Regions from separate parts of the Pseudomonas sp. R1-18 genome, predicted to be linked through region 1. Evidence: predicted binding sites of a transcription regulator. Region 1 holds the regulator's gene; each other region holds the start of a gene.
What was found. The regulator FliA, encoded in region 1, starts transcription of late flagellar genes. The targets are predictions, from matches to a motif close to CTAAAGTTTNNNNNNNNNNNGCCGNTAA.
Positions count from the first base shown of each region.

Region 2: J3P77_RS13690 (methyl-accepting chemotaxis protein) is a predicted target of FliA. The motif match lies at 1,815-1,842, and genes of this name have one in related genera.
Region 3: J3P77_RS05340 (flagellar protein MotY) is a predicted target of FliA. The motif match lies at 1,998-2,025, and genes of this name have one in related genera.

Region 1 covers NZ_CP071658.1:1,600,976-1,604,253, forward strand. The annotation lists gene flhF (flagellar biosynthesis protein FlhF) at 1-718, shown strand, start outside; gene fleN (flagellar synthesis regulator FleN) at 834-1,667, shown strand; gene fliA (RNA polymerase sigma factor FliA) at 1,664-2,404, shown strand; gene J3P77_RS07480 (chemotaxis response regulator CheY) at 2,656-3,030, shown strand; gene J3P77_RS07485 (protein phosphatase CheZ) at 3,050-3,278, shown strand, end outside.
Region 2 covers NZ_CP071658.1:2,978,369-2,981,646, forward strand. The annotation lists gene J3P77_RS13690 (methyl-accepting chemotaxis protein) at 124-1,749, opposite strand; gene J3P77_RS13695 (GFA family protein) at 1,963-2,445, shown strand; gene J3P77_RS13700 (glycerate kinase) at 2,482-3,278, opposite strand, start outside.
Region 3 covers NZ_CP071658.1:1,160,368-1,163,645, reverse strand. The annotation lists gene J3P77_RS05345 (argininosuccinate synthase) at 1-913, opposite strand, end outside; gene J3P77_RS05340 (flagellar protein MotY) at 1,038-1,943, opposite strand; gene pyrC (dihydroorotase) at 2,091-3,137, shown strand; gene rnt (ribonuclease T) at 3,134-3,278, shown strand, end outside.

The DNA.
Region 1 (3,278 bases):
GGCTCACCTGGCTCGCATGATTGCTGTACCTGAAGTCGAGCCGCTGGAAGAGGGCGGTGTGATCGCTCTGGTGGGTCCTGCCGGTATGGGCAAGACCACCACCCTGGCGAAGCTGGCCGCCCGTTACGTGCTGAAATACGGCGCGCAGAACATCGCGCTGGTCAGCATGGACAGCTTCCGCATCGGCGCCCAGGAACAGCTGAAGACGCTCGGTCGCATTCTGAATGTGCCGGTGACCCATCTGGATCCTGGCCAGTCGCTGGCTCAGGCGCTGGAGCCTCTGGTTCGCAAGCGCGTGGTGTTGATCGACACCGCCGGCTTGCAGGCCAGCGATCCTGCGCTGCGTCTGCAACTGGAGAGCCTGGCGGGTCGTGGCATCAAGGCGCGTAATTACCTGGTGCTGGCGACAACCAGCCAGAAGCAGGTTCTGACCGCCGCGTATCACAGTTACAAGCGTTGTGGCCTGGCCGGATGCATTCTGACCAAGCTTGATGAAACCGCGAGTCTTGGCGAAGTGTTGAGCCTTGCGATCAGCCATGAGTTGCCCGTGGCGTATCTGACTGACGGGCCGCGCATTCCTGACGATGTACATCTGCCGCGTCGTCACCAGTTGGTGAGCCGTGCAGTGAGTGTGCAGATGCAGGACGAACCGAGTGAAGAAGCGATGGCTGATATGTTTGCCGACCTCTATCACAACCCCGGCAAGAGAGTGGGTTAAGTGATGGTTAATACTGGAATGTCCCTGCATCAATGGTCTGCCAGGCATCGTTCGGTTTCGAGCGTGCAGCCCGTAATGTGGCTTCGGTCTACGCAAGACAAGGTAAAGAGATAACATGGGCAGCATGCATCCCGTTCAGGTCATCGCGGTGACCGGTGGCAAAGGTGGCGTAGGCAAGACGAACGTGTCGGTGAACCTTTCACTGGCTTTGGCCGAGCTCGGTCGGCGTGTGATGCTGCTGGATGCCGATCTGGGTCTGGCCAACGTCGACGTCCTGCTGGGCCTGACGCCCAAGCGCACGCTCGCCGATGTCATGGAAGGGCGTTGCGAGCTGCGCGACGTGCTCCTGCAGGGGCCGGGCGGGGTACGTATCGTGCCTGCCGCTTCCGGCACCCAGAGCATGGTGCATCTGTCGCCCGCGCAGCATGCCGGCCTGATCCAGGCGTTCAGCGAGATTGGCGACAATCTCGACGTGCTGGTGATCGATACGGCCGCCGGGATCGGCGAGTCGGTGGTCAGTTTCGTACGCGCGGCTCAGGAAGTATTGCTGGTGGTCTGCGATGAGCCGACCTCCATCACCGATGCGTACGCGCTGATCAAATTGCTTAACCGCGACTACGGCATGAACCGTTTCAGGGTGCTGGCCAACATGGCGCAGAGCCCGCAGGAAGGTCGCAACCTGTTCGCCAAACTGACCAAGGTCACGGACCGTTTCCTGGACGTGGCCCTGCAGTATGTCGGTGCGGTGCCTTACGATGAGTGCGTGCGCAAGGCTGTGCAGAAACAGCGCGCTGTCTATGAGGCGTTCCCGCGTTCCAAGTGTGCATTGGCCTTCAAGGCCATCGCCCAGAAAGTAGATACCTGGCCGCTGCCGGCCAATCCACGAGGTCATCTTGAGTTCTTCGTCGAGCGACTTGTTCACCAGACCAGCGCAGGGCCTGTCCAATGACAGCGAGCGGGTACCAAATGTATAGCAAGGCTTCCAGAAATTCGCAGTACGAGCTGATCGAGCGCTATGCGCCCCTGGTCAAGCGTATCGCCTATCACTTGCTGGCGCGCCTGCCGGCCAGCGTTCAGGTCGAAGATCTGATCCAGGCCGGTATGATCGGCCTGCTGGAAGTGTCCACTAAATACGACTCCACCAAGGGTGCGAGTTTCGAGACTTACGCCGGGATCCGGATTCGCGGTGCGATGCTCGACGAAGTGCGAAAAGGTGACTGGGCGCCTCGCTCGGTGCACCGCAATACGCGCATGGTCAGTGACGCAATTCGTGCAATTGAATCGAAAACCGGCCGTGACGCTAAAGATCACGAAGTTGCTGCCGAACTCCAGTTGAGTCTCGACGACTACTACGGGATTTTGAACGACACCCTGGGCAGCCGACTGTTCAGTTTCGACGACTTGCTTCAGGACGGCGAACATGAAGGGCTGCACGAGGACGGCGCGAGCGGTTCGCTCGAACCGTCGCGCGATCTGGAAGACGAGCGCTTCCAGGCCGCGTTGGCCGAAGCAATCGCCAACCTGCCGGAGCGCGAGCGTCTGGTGTTGGCGCTGTACTACGACGAAGAGCTGAATCTCAAGGAAATCGGTGAGGTCCTTGGAGTCAGTGAATCGCGGGTCAGTCAGTTACACAGCCAGTGCGCAGCTCGTTTGCGAGGGCGTTTGGGAGAGTGGCGAGCGCGTTGACAGATGGCGGCATCCGCAAGGGTGCCGATGTCTGCATCCCGGCTGTGCAGAGCGTTACGTGGTTACAGGGACGGATCGGCAAGCGGCCTTTCGGGTACACACCTGATGGCCGCTTGCAGTATGTGCCTGTTGGTTTGCCAAGCCCGTCGTGTTTCGTACAGCCGGGGGTGTGCTGTGCCAGTATTGAGTAAACAGCGTGTTCAGGTGCTGAACGCGTCAAAGACTGCTTGGAGGTCGAATTGGACAAGAACATGAAAATCCTCATCGTTGATGACTTCTCAACGATGCGGCGGATCATCAAGAACCTGTTGCGTGACCTTGGGTTCACCAACACTTCGGAAGCGGATGACGGTATTACCGCGCTGCCGATGCTGCAAAGCGGCGCCTTTGACTTTCTGGTGACCGACTGGAACATGCCGGGCATGTCCGGTATCGATCTGTTGCGCCAGGTCCGTCAGGACGAGCGCCTCAAGAGTCTTCCCGTGCTGATGGTAACCGCCGAAGCCAAGCGTGAGCAGATCATCGAGGCCGCTCAGGCCGGTGTGAATGGTTACGTGGTCAAGCCGTTCACAGCCCAGGTGCTGCAAGAGAAGATCGAAAAGATCTTTGAACGCGTCAATAGCTGATGCATGCCGCGAGGGCGCTATGGAGAACAGAGATTCATTGGGTGACTTCGAGTCGACCCTGAAGAAACACGCACAAGAGCTCGTCAGCAGCCTGGAAAAAGGTCGGTTCGGCGACGCTGTGCAACTTATCCATGAGCTGAACCAGACCCGTGATCGCGGCCTGTACCAGGAAGTCGGCAAACTGACCCGCGAGCTGCACAGCGCGATCGTCAATTTTCAGATTGACCCGCACATGCCGCAAGCTGAAG
Region 2 (3,278 bases), 1.4 Mb from region 1:
GCCGCCTCCATCGATAAGGTTTTTACCGGTGGTCAGACTGAGGTCTCCGACTGACCGCCGCCATAATGCGCGCGGCGGTCGGTCAGCGGCAAGCGGGCCGCGCAGGATCAATCTGAACAGTATTCAGACCTTGAAGCGCGCTACTACCTGATTGAGATCGGCGGCCAGACGCGACAGTTCGTGGCTGGATGCACTGATCTGATTGGCGCCTTCGGTCGACTGAGTGGACAGGTCACGGATGTTGACGATGTTGCGGTCCACTTCGCGCGCCACCTGCGCCTGCTCCTCGGCGGCGCTGGCGATGACCAGGTTGCGCTCGGAGATCTGGTTGATCGACGAGGTGATTTCAGTCAGCGACTCGCCCGCGCCTTGGGCCAGCACCAGCGTCGAGCCGGCACGGTCGCGGCTGGTGCTCATCGACTCCAGTGCCTGCGCGGAACCGCTGCGCATGGCGCTGACCATCGAATCGATTTCCAGCGTCGACTGCTGAGTGCGATGGGCCAGTGCCCGCACTTCGTCAGCCACCACTGCAAAACCGCGACCCGATTCGCCGGCACGCGCGGCTTCGATAGCGGCGTTGAGCGCGAGCAGGTTGGTCTGCTCGGCAATGGAACGGATCACGTCCAGCACTTTGCCGATGTCCTGGGACTGATCGGCCAGATTCTGCACCAGCGCCGAGGTGGCCTGAACGTTTTCAGTCAGCGTCTGGATCGACTGCACGGTCTCAATCACTCGCGTCTGGCCGGCCTGAGCCGAGGCGCTCGAATGGTTGGATGCATCGGAAGTGGACACCGCATTGCGCGCCACTTCTTCCACCGCCGAGGTCATCTCGTTGATGGCGGTAGCCGCCTGATCGATCTCGGCGTTCTGCTGATGCAGACCGCGATAGCTGTCTTCCGTGACCGAGTTCAGTTCGGTCGCCGCCGATGCGAGCTGGCTGGCGGAGCTGCCGATATGGCGCATCGCCGTGCGCAGGTTGTCCTGCATCGTGCCCAGCGCGCGCAGCAGGCGCGTCACTTCGTCTTCGCCGTCGGCGACGATGTCGTGGGTCAGATCGCCTTGCGCCACGTATTCAGCGGCGAGCACGGCACGTTCCAGCGGGCGGACGATGCTGCGGGTCAGCCACAGAGCCAGGCCAATGGTCGCCAGCGCGGCCAGCACGACGAAGATCAGGACGATTTCACGCGAGGTGTTGTATTGCGACTCGGCTGCCTTGCCTTCCTCGTCGACCCGCGCGGCATAGAAGTCGGCCAGATCGTTGAGCTGCTTACCCGAGCCGTCGACGATCTGCTTCATATCGACCAGCAGCAGCTTGTTCAGCGCTGCGGTGTCGTTCTGCCCGGCGAGCACGAACGACTGGTCCATCGCCTTCTGGTACTCGGCGAGCGACACACGGAACTGGTCGCTGAGCGCCCGCTCTTCCGGGGTGTCGACGAACTTGTCGAGAATCGCCAGTTTCTTGGTCAGATCCTGGTTACGTACGTCCAGCTGGCTGCGGTAGGTCGGGACGTTCTTGGGGTCGTTGTCGAGTGCCAGACGCAGGGAAATAGTGCGCACGCGCAGCATGATCTCGCGGATATCGTTGACGACGCGCATGCTGGGCAGCCAGTTGGTTTCGACCTCGACCTCGCTCTGGCGGATCGCCGACATCTGCACCAGCGCGAACCAGCCCAGTACGGCCACGAGCAGGGAAATCAGGGTAAAGCCCAGGCCCGCGCGGCGAGCGATGGTAAGTTTGCGTAGATTCATGGCCGTAGCTCTTCTTCCAATTGAGAGGCAGCGGTCGACAAAAAGTTGTCGGACAACTTTAGAGCGTATCGACGTGTCATCAGCCTTCTTGAGCGGCGGCGTAACAATTATGTCTGGTTGTGTCCGACGAACGACCCCGCTCGATCTGTCGGCGCGCCTGTCTAGACTCTTACCGACTTCAATTCTGGCTCGTAAAGCCGTGGAGGGTTTGTCATGCATCTGGAAGGGTCTTGCCATTGCGGCGCGGTGGAGTTCAGCGTTACCAGCGCCCACCCCTACCCCTATCAACGCTGCTACTGCTCGATCTGTCGCAAGACTCAGGGCGGTGGCGGATACGCGATCAATCTGTCCGGCGACGCGGCGACTCTCAAGGTCAATGGCCGGGAAAACATCACCGTCTATCACGCCAGAATTCGCCAGGACCATCAGGTCGAAATCAGCAGCGCCGAGCGGCATTTCTGCAGGCATTGCGGCAGCGGCCTGTGGCTGTTCAGCCCGGAATGGCCCGAGCTGGTCCACCCGTTTGCTTCGGCTATCGACACGCCTTTGCCCAAAGCGCCGGAACGCACCCATATGCTGCTCGATTCAAAAGCGTCTTGGGTGGAAATCGACACGCGGGACAACGATCAGTGTTTTGAAGGCTATCCGCAGGAGTCCATTGCTCAGTGGCACGAGCGCCTCGGGCTGATGCGCTGATACAGCGCGCCAGCCCTGAGTGTGGCCCTGACTGTGTCAGCGCGCCGCGAGGCGCCAGACCCTGGCCAGGTCACGCGCCCTGTCATGCAGCAGACTGGCGGCGTTGGCGCATGCGTGTTCCAAGCTGCCCGGTCCGCTGACCACCGAGAACGCGGCGCTGATTCCGTGTTCATACAAGCGCTCGTAGCCTTCGCCCAGGGTTCCGGCCAGCACGATGACCGGCACGCCCTGACGACGGGCGACGCGCGCCACACCGAACGGGGTCTTGCCACGAAGCGTCTGAACATCGAAACGGCCTTCGCCTGTGATGGCCAGATCCGCGCCGGCCAGCGCCTGTTCCAGACCGGTCAGGTCCGCAACCACTTCGACACCGGCACGGAACGACGCGTTAAGGTAAGCCTTGGCCGCGAAGCCCATGCCACCGGCAGCGCCGCTGCCGGGGCTGTCGCGCACGTCCTTGTCCAGTACCCGCGCCGAGTGGTCGGCGAAGTGCCCGAGGGCGGCGTCGAGCGCCAGCACTTGTTGTGGAGATGCGCCTTTCTGCGGGCCGAAAATGTGCGACGCGCCATTGGGTCCGCACAGAGGGTTGTCGACGTCAGCGGCGATTTCGACGCTGACCTGGGCCAGGCGTGGGTCGAGGCCGCTCAGGTCGATACGCGCCAGCCCGGAAAGGGCCAGACCGCCCGCGGGCAGCGGCTGATCGTGGTCATCCAGAAACCGTGCGCCCAGCGCCGCCAGCATACCGCTGCCGCCGTCGTTGGTGGCGCTGCCGCCGATGGCGAGAATAATGCGCTGCGCCCCGGTATCCAGCGCCTGCGCGATAAGCTGCCCGG
Region 3 (3,278 bases), 440 kb from region 1:
CCTTGAGGTGAGCGACTTCGCGATCCAGGGTGATCGACTCGATGGCGCGGTGGGCGCGCAACATGATGGTGCCACCCGGGGTTTCGTAGCAGCCACGGGACTTCATGCCCACGTAACGGTTTTCCACGATGTCCAGACGGCCGATACCGTTCTCGCCGCCAATACGGTTCAGCGTCGCGAGCACGGTGGCTGGCGTCATCTCTACGCCGTCCAGGGCGACGATGTCACCGTTACGGTAAGTCAGCTCAAGGTAAGTAGGAACGTTGGGCGCGTCCTCGGGGGACTTGGTCCAGCGCCACATGTCTTCCTCGTGCTCGGTCCAGGTGTCTTCCAGCACGCCGCCTTCATAGGAGATGTGCAGCAGGTTGGCATCCATGGAGTACGGGGATTTCTTCTTGCCGTGACGCTCGATCGGGATCGCGTGCTTTTCAGCGTAATCCATCAGTTTCTCGCGCGACAGCAGGTCCCACTCACGCCATGGCGCGATGACTTTGACGCCGGGCTTGAGTGCATAGGCGCCGAGCTCGAAACGAACCTGGTCGTTACCTTTGCCGGTTGCGCCGTGGGAGATGGCGTCGGCGCCGGTCTCGTTGGCGATTTCGATCAGGCGCTTGGCGATCAGCGGACGAGCGATGGACGTACCCAGCAGGTACTCGCCTTCGTAGACGGTGTTGGCACGGAACATCGGAAACACGAAATCGCGCACGAATTCTTCGCGCAGATCATCGATGTAGATTTCCTTGACGCCCATGGCCTGAGCCTTGGCACGCGCCGGCTCGACCTCTTCGCCCTGACCCAGGTCAGCGGTAAAGGTCACTACTTCGCAGTTGTACGTATCTTGCAGCCATTTGAGGATTACCGAAGTATCCAGGCCACCGGAATACGCGAGAACTACCTTGTTTACGTCCGCCATGCCATCACTCCACCGGGTTGTACGGAAAACCAGCGATTCTACCGTTCAAACCAGTAAATTTACAGGGGCGCGACAGCTTCTGACGACGAGGCGACAATAATCTACGCCTCGCGGTACCAGGAAATCAGGACGTGGCGGCGGCAGTTGCCGATGAAGCGACCGGAACAGGGCGCTCTTCAGGTGCGACGCGGTCAAGGTGCACGTTCACGCGGCGGTTGCGCGCGCGGTTGGCATTGTTGGTATTGGGTGCCAACGGGTAACGCTCGCCGTGAAAGCGCAGCGTGATCTGTTGCTCGGGGATGCCTTGGGCCTTGAAGTAATCCATGACCGCCAGAGCGCGACGACGCGACAGGTCACGGTTGGTCAGCCTGTTGCCGCTGTTATCGGAATGGCCGTCCAGCTCGATATGGTTGACCGTCGGGTCTGCCTTCAGATACGCGATCATGGTGTCCAGTCTGGCCTTGGCCTTGGCATCCAGCTCGATTCCGCCGCCGGGGAAGCCGACCTCCGACTGTTTGACCTGATCGAAATTCATCGGCAGCAGCTTGGCGGTGCATAGCTGGTAATCAGCCAGCGCCTTGCTGAATTTGACCGGCAGCAACCGTACTTCCATGGTGCCGCCGTCGCGGGAATAGTGACGGATGAGCGGGCTGCGACCTTCCATCAGGCCATTGATCAACCTTGCGGCCTGCGCCTGGGAAGTATTGAACGGTACATCCCCGTTACTGACACGAACCGAACCCAGGTTGATATCGCCGCGTCCCGGCTGCCAAGGTGCAGCGGCCGCCAGTAGCGTCGCCGAACCGCTGCCCAATGTTGCGTAGGAAGCCTTGAGCCGAAACGTCGCCTGCTCACCCGCGCGGCGCACGAACTCGCCTGCGCCGAAGTCGGTGATTGGCTGCGACAGCCGACATTCGAACTGATCCCCTTCGACCTTCCACTCAATGCTCTCCAGACGGGTCTGGAAACTGATCGCCATGGCCGGAAGGCTGGCGAACACGCTGAGCAGGGCTATATATAGCTGGCGCACGGGAGGCTCCAATGAAAAATGAACGGCGAAACAAAAGTTGCTTCCTACATGGAGCTATCGGTTACTTCCTACAAAACTTGATAGCGAGTGCCTGAGAGAGTCTTTTCCGGTAGCATTCCCAGCAGTTTGACCCGCCTGGAATCCCCAATGTCTGACCGCCTGACCCTTCTGCGTCCCGACGACTGGCACATTCACCTCCGTGATGGAGCTGTCTTGGCCAATACCGTTGCCGACGTGGCGCGCACCTTTGGCCGCGCCATTATCATGCCTAACCTGGTGCCGCCTGTACGTAACGCGCTGCAGGCCGATGCCTATCGCCAGCGCATCCTGGCCGCGCGACCGGCAGGCAGCCGGTTCGAGCCGCTGATGGTGCTCTACCTGACCGACCAGACGACTGCGGACGACATACGTACTGCAAAAGCCAGCGGCTTCGTGCACGCGGCCAAGTTGTACCCGGCCGGCGCCACGACCAACTCCGATTCCGGTGTCACCAGCATCGACAAGATATTTCCGGCGCTTGAAGCCATGGCCGAAGTCGGCATGCTGCTGCTGGTGCACGGTGAAGTCACTCGCGGCGAAATCGATGTCTTCGACCGCGAGAAGGTTTTCATCGACGAGCATCTGCGTCGCGTAGTCGAGCGTTTTCCGACGCTCAAGGTGGTGTTCGAACACATCACGACCGGCGAGGCCGTGCAGTTCGTCAACGAAGCTTCCGCCAACGTCGCGGCGACCATCACTGCTCACCACCTGCTTTATAACCGCAACCACATGCTGGTTGGCGGAATTCGTCCGCATTTCTACTGCTTGCCGATTCTCAAGCGCAACACGCATCAAGTTGCGCTGCTCGATGCCGCCACCAGCGGTAGCGGCAAGTTCTTCCTGGGGACCGACTCGGCGCCACACGCTCAGCACGCCAAGGAAAACGCCTGCGGCTGCGCGGGTTGCTACACCGCCTATGCGGCGATCGAGCTGTACGCCGAGGCGTTCGAGCAACGCAATGCGCTGGATAAACTGGAGGGTTTCGCCAGCCTGCACGGCCCGGCGTTCTACGGCCTGCCGGTCAATCAGGACCGTATCACGCTGGTTCGTGAAGAATGGACTGCCCCTGCCAGCCTGCCCTTTGGCGAGCTGACCGTAATCCCGCTGCGCGCCGGTGAAAAACTGCGCTGGCGTCTGCTGGAGGAACACGCGTGAGTGAAGATCATTTCGACGACGAACAGGACGGTCAGGGTGGTGGCGGCTCTCGCCATCCAATGGCCGCTCGCTTTCGCGGCTACCTGCCAGTGGTCGTCGATGTAGAAACAGGTGGTTTCAACTCGGCGACCGACGCGCTGC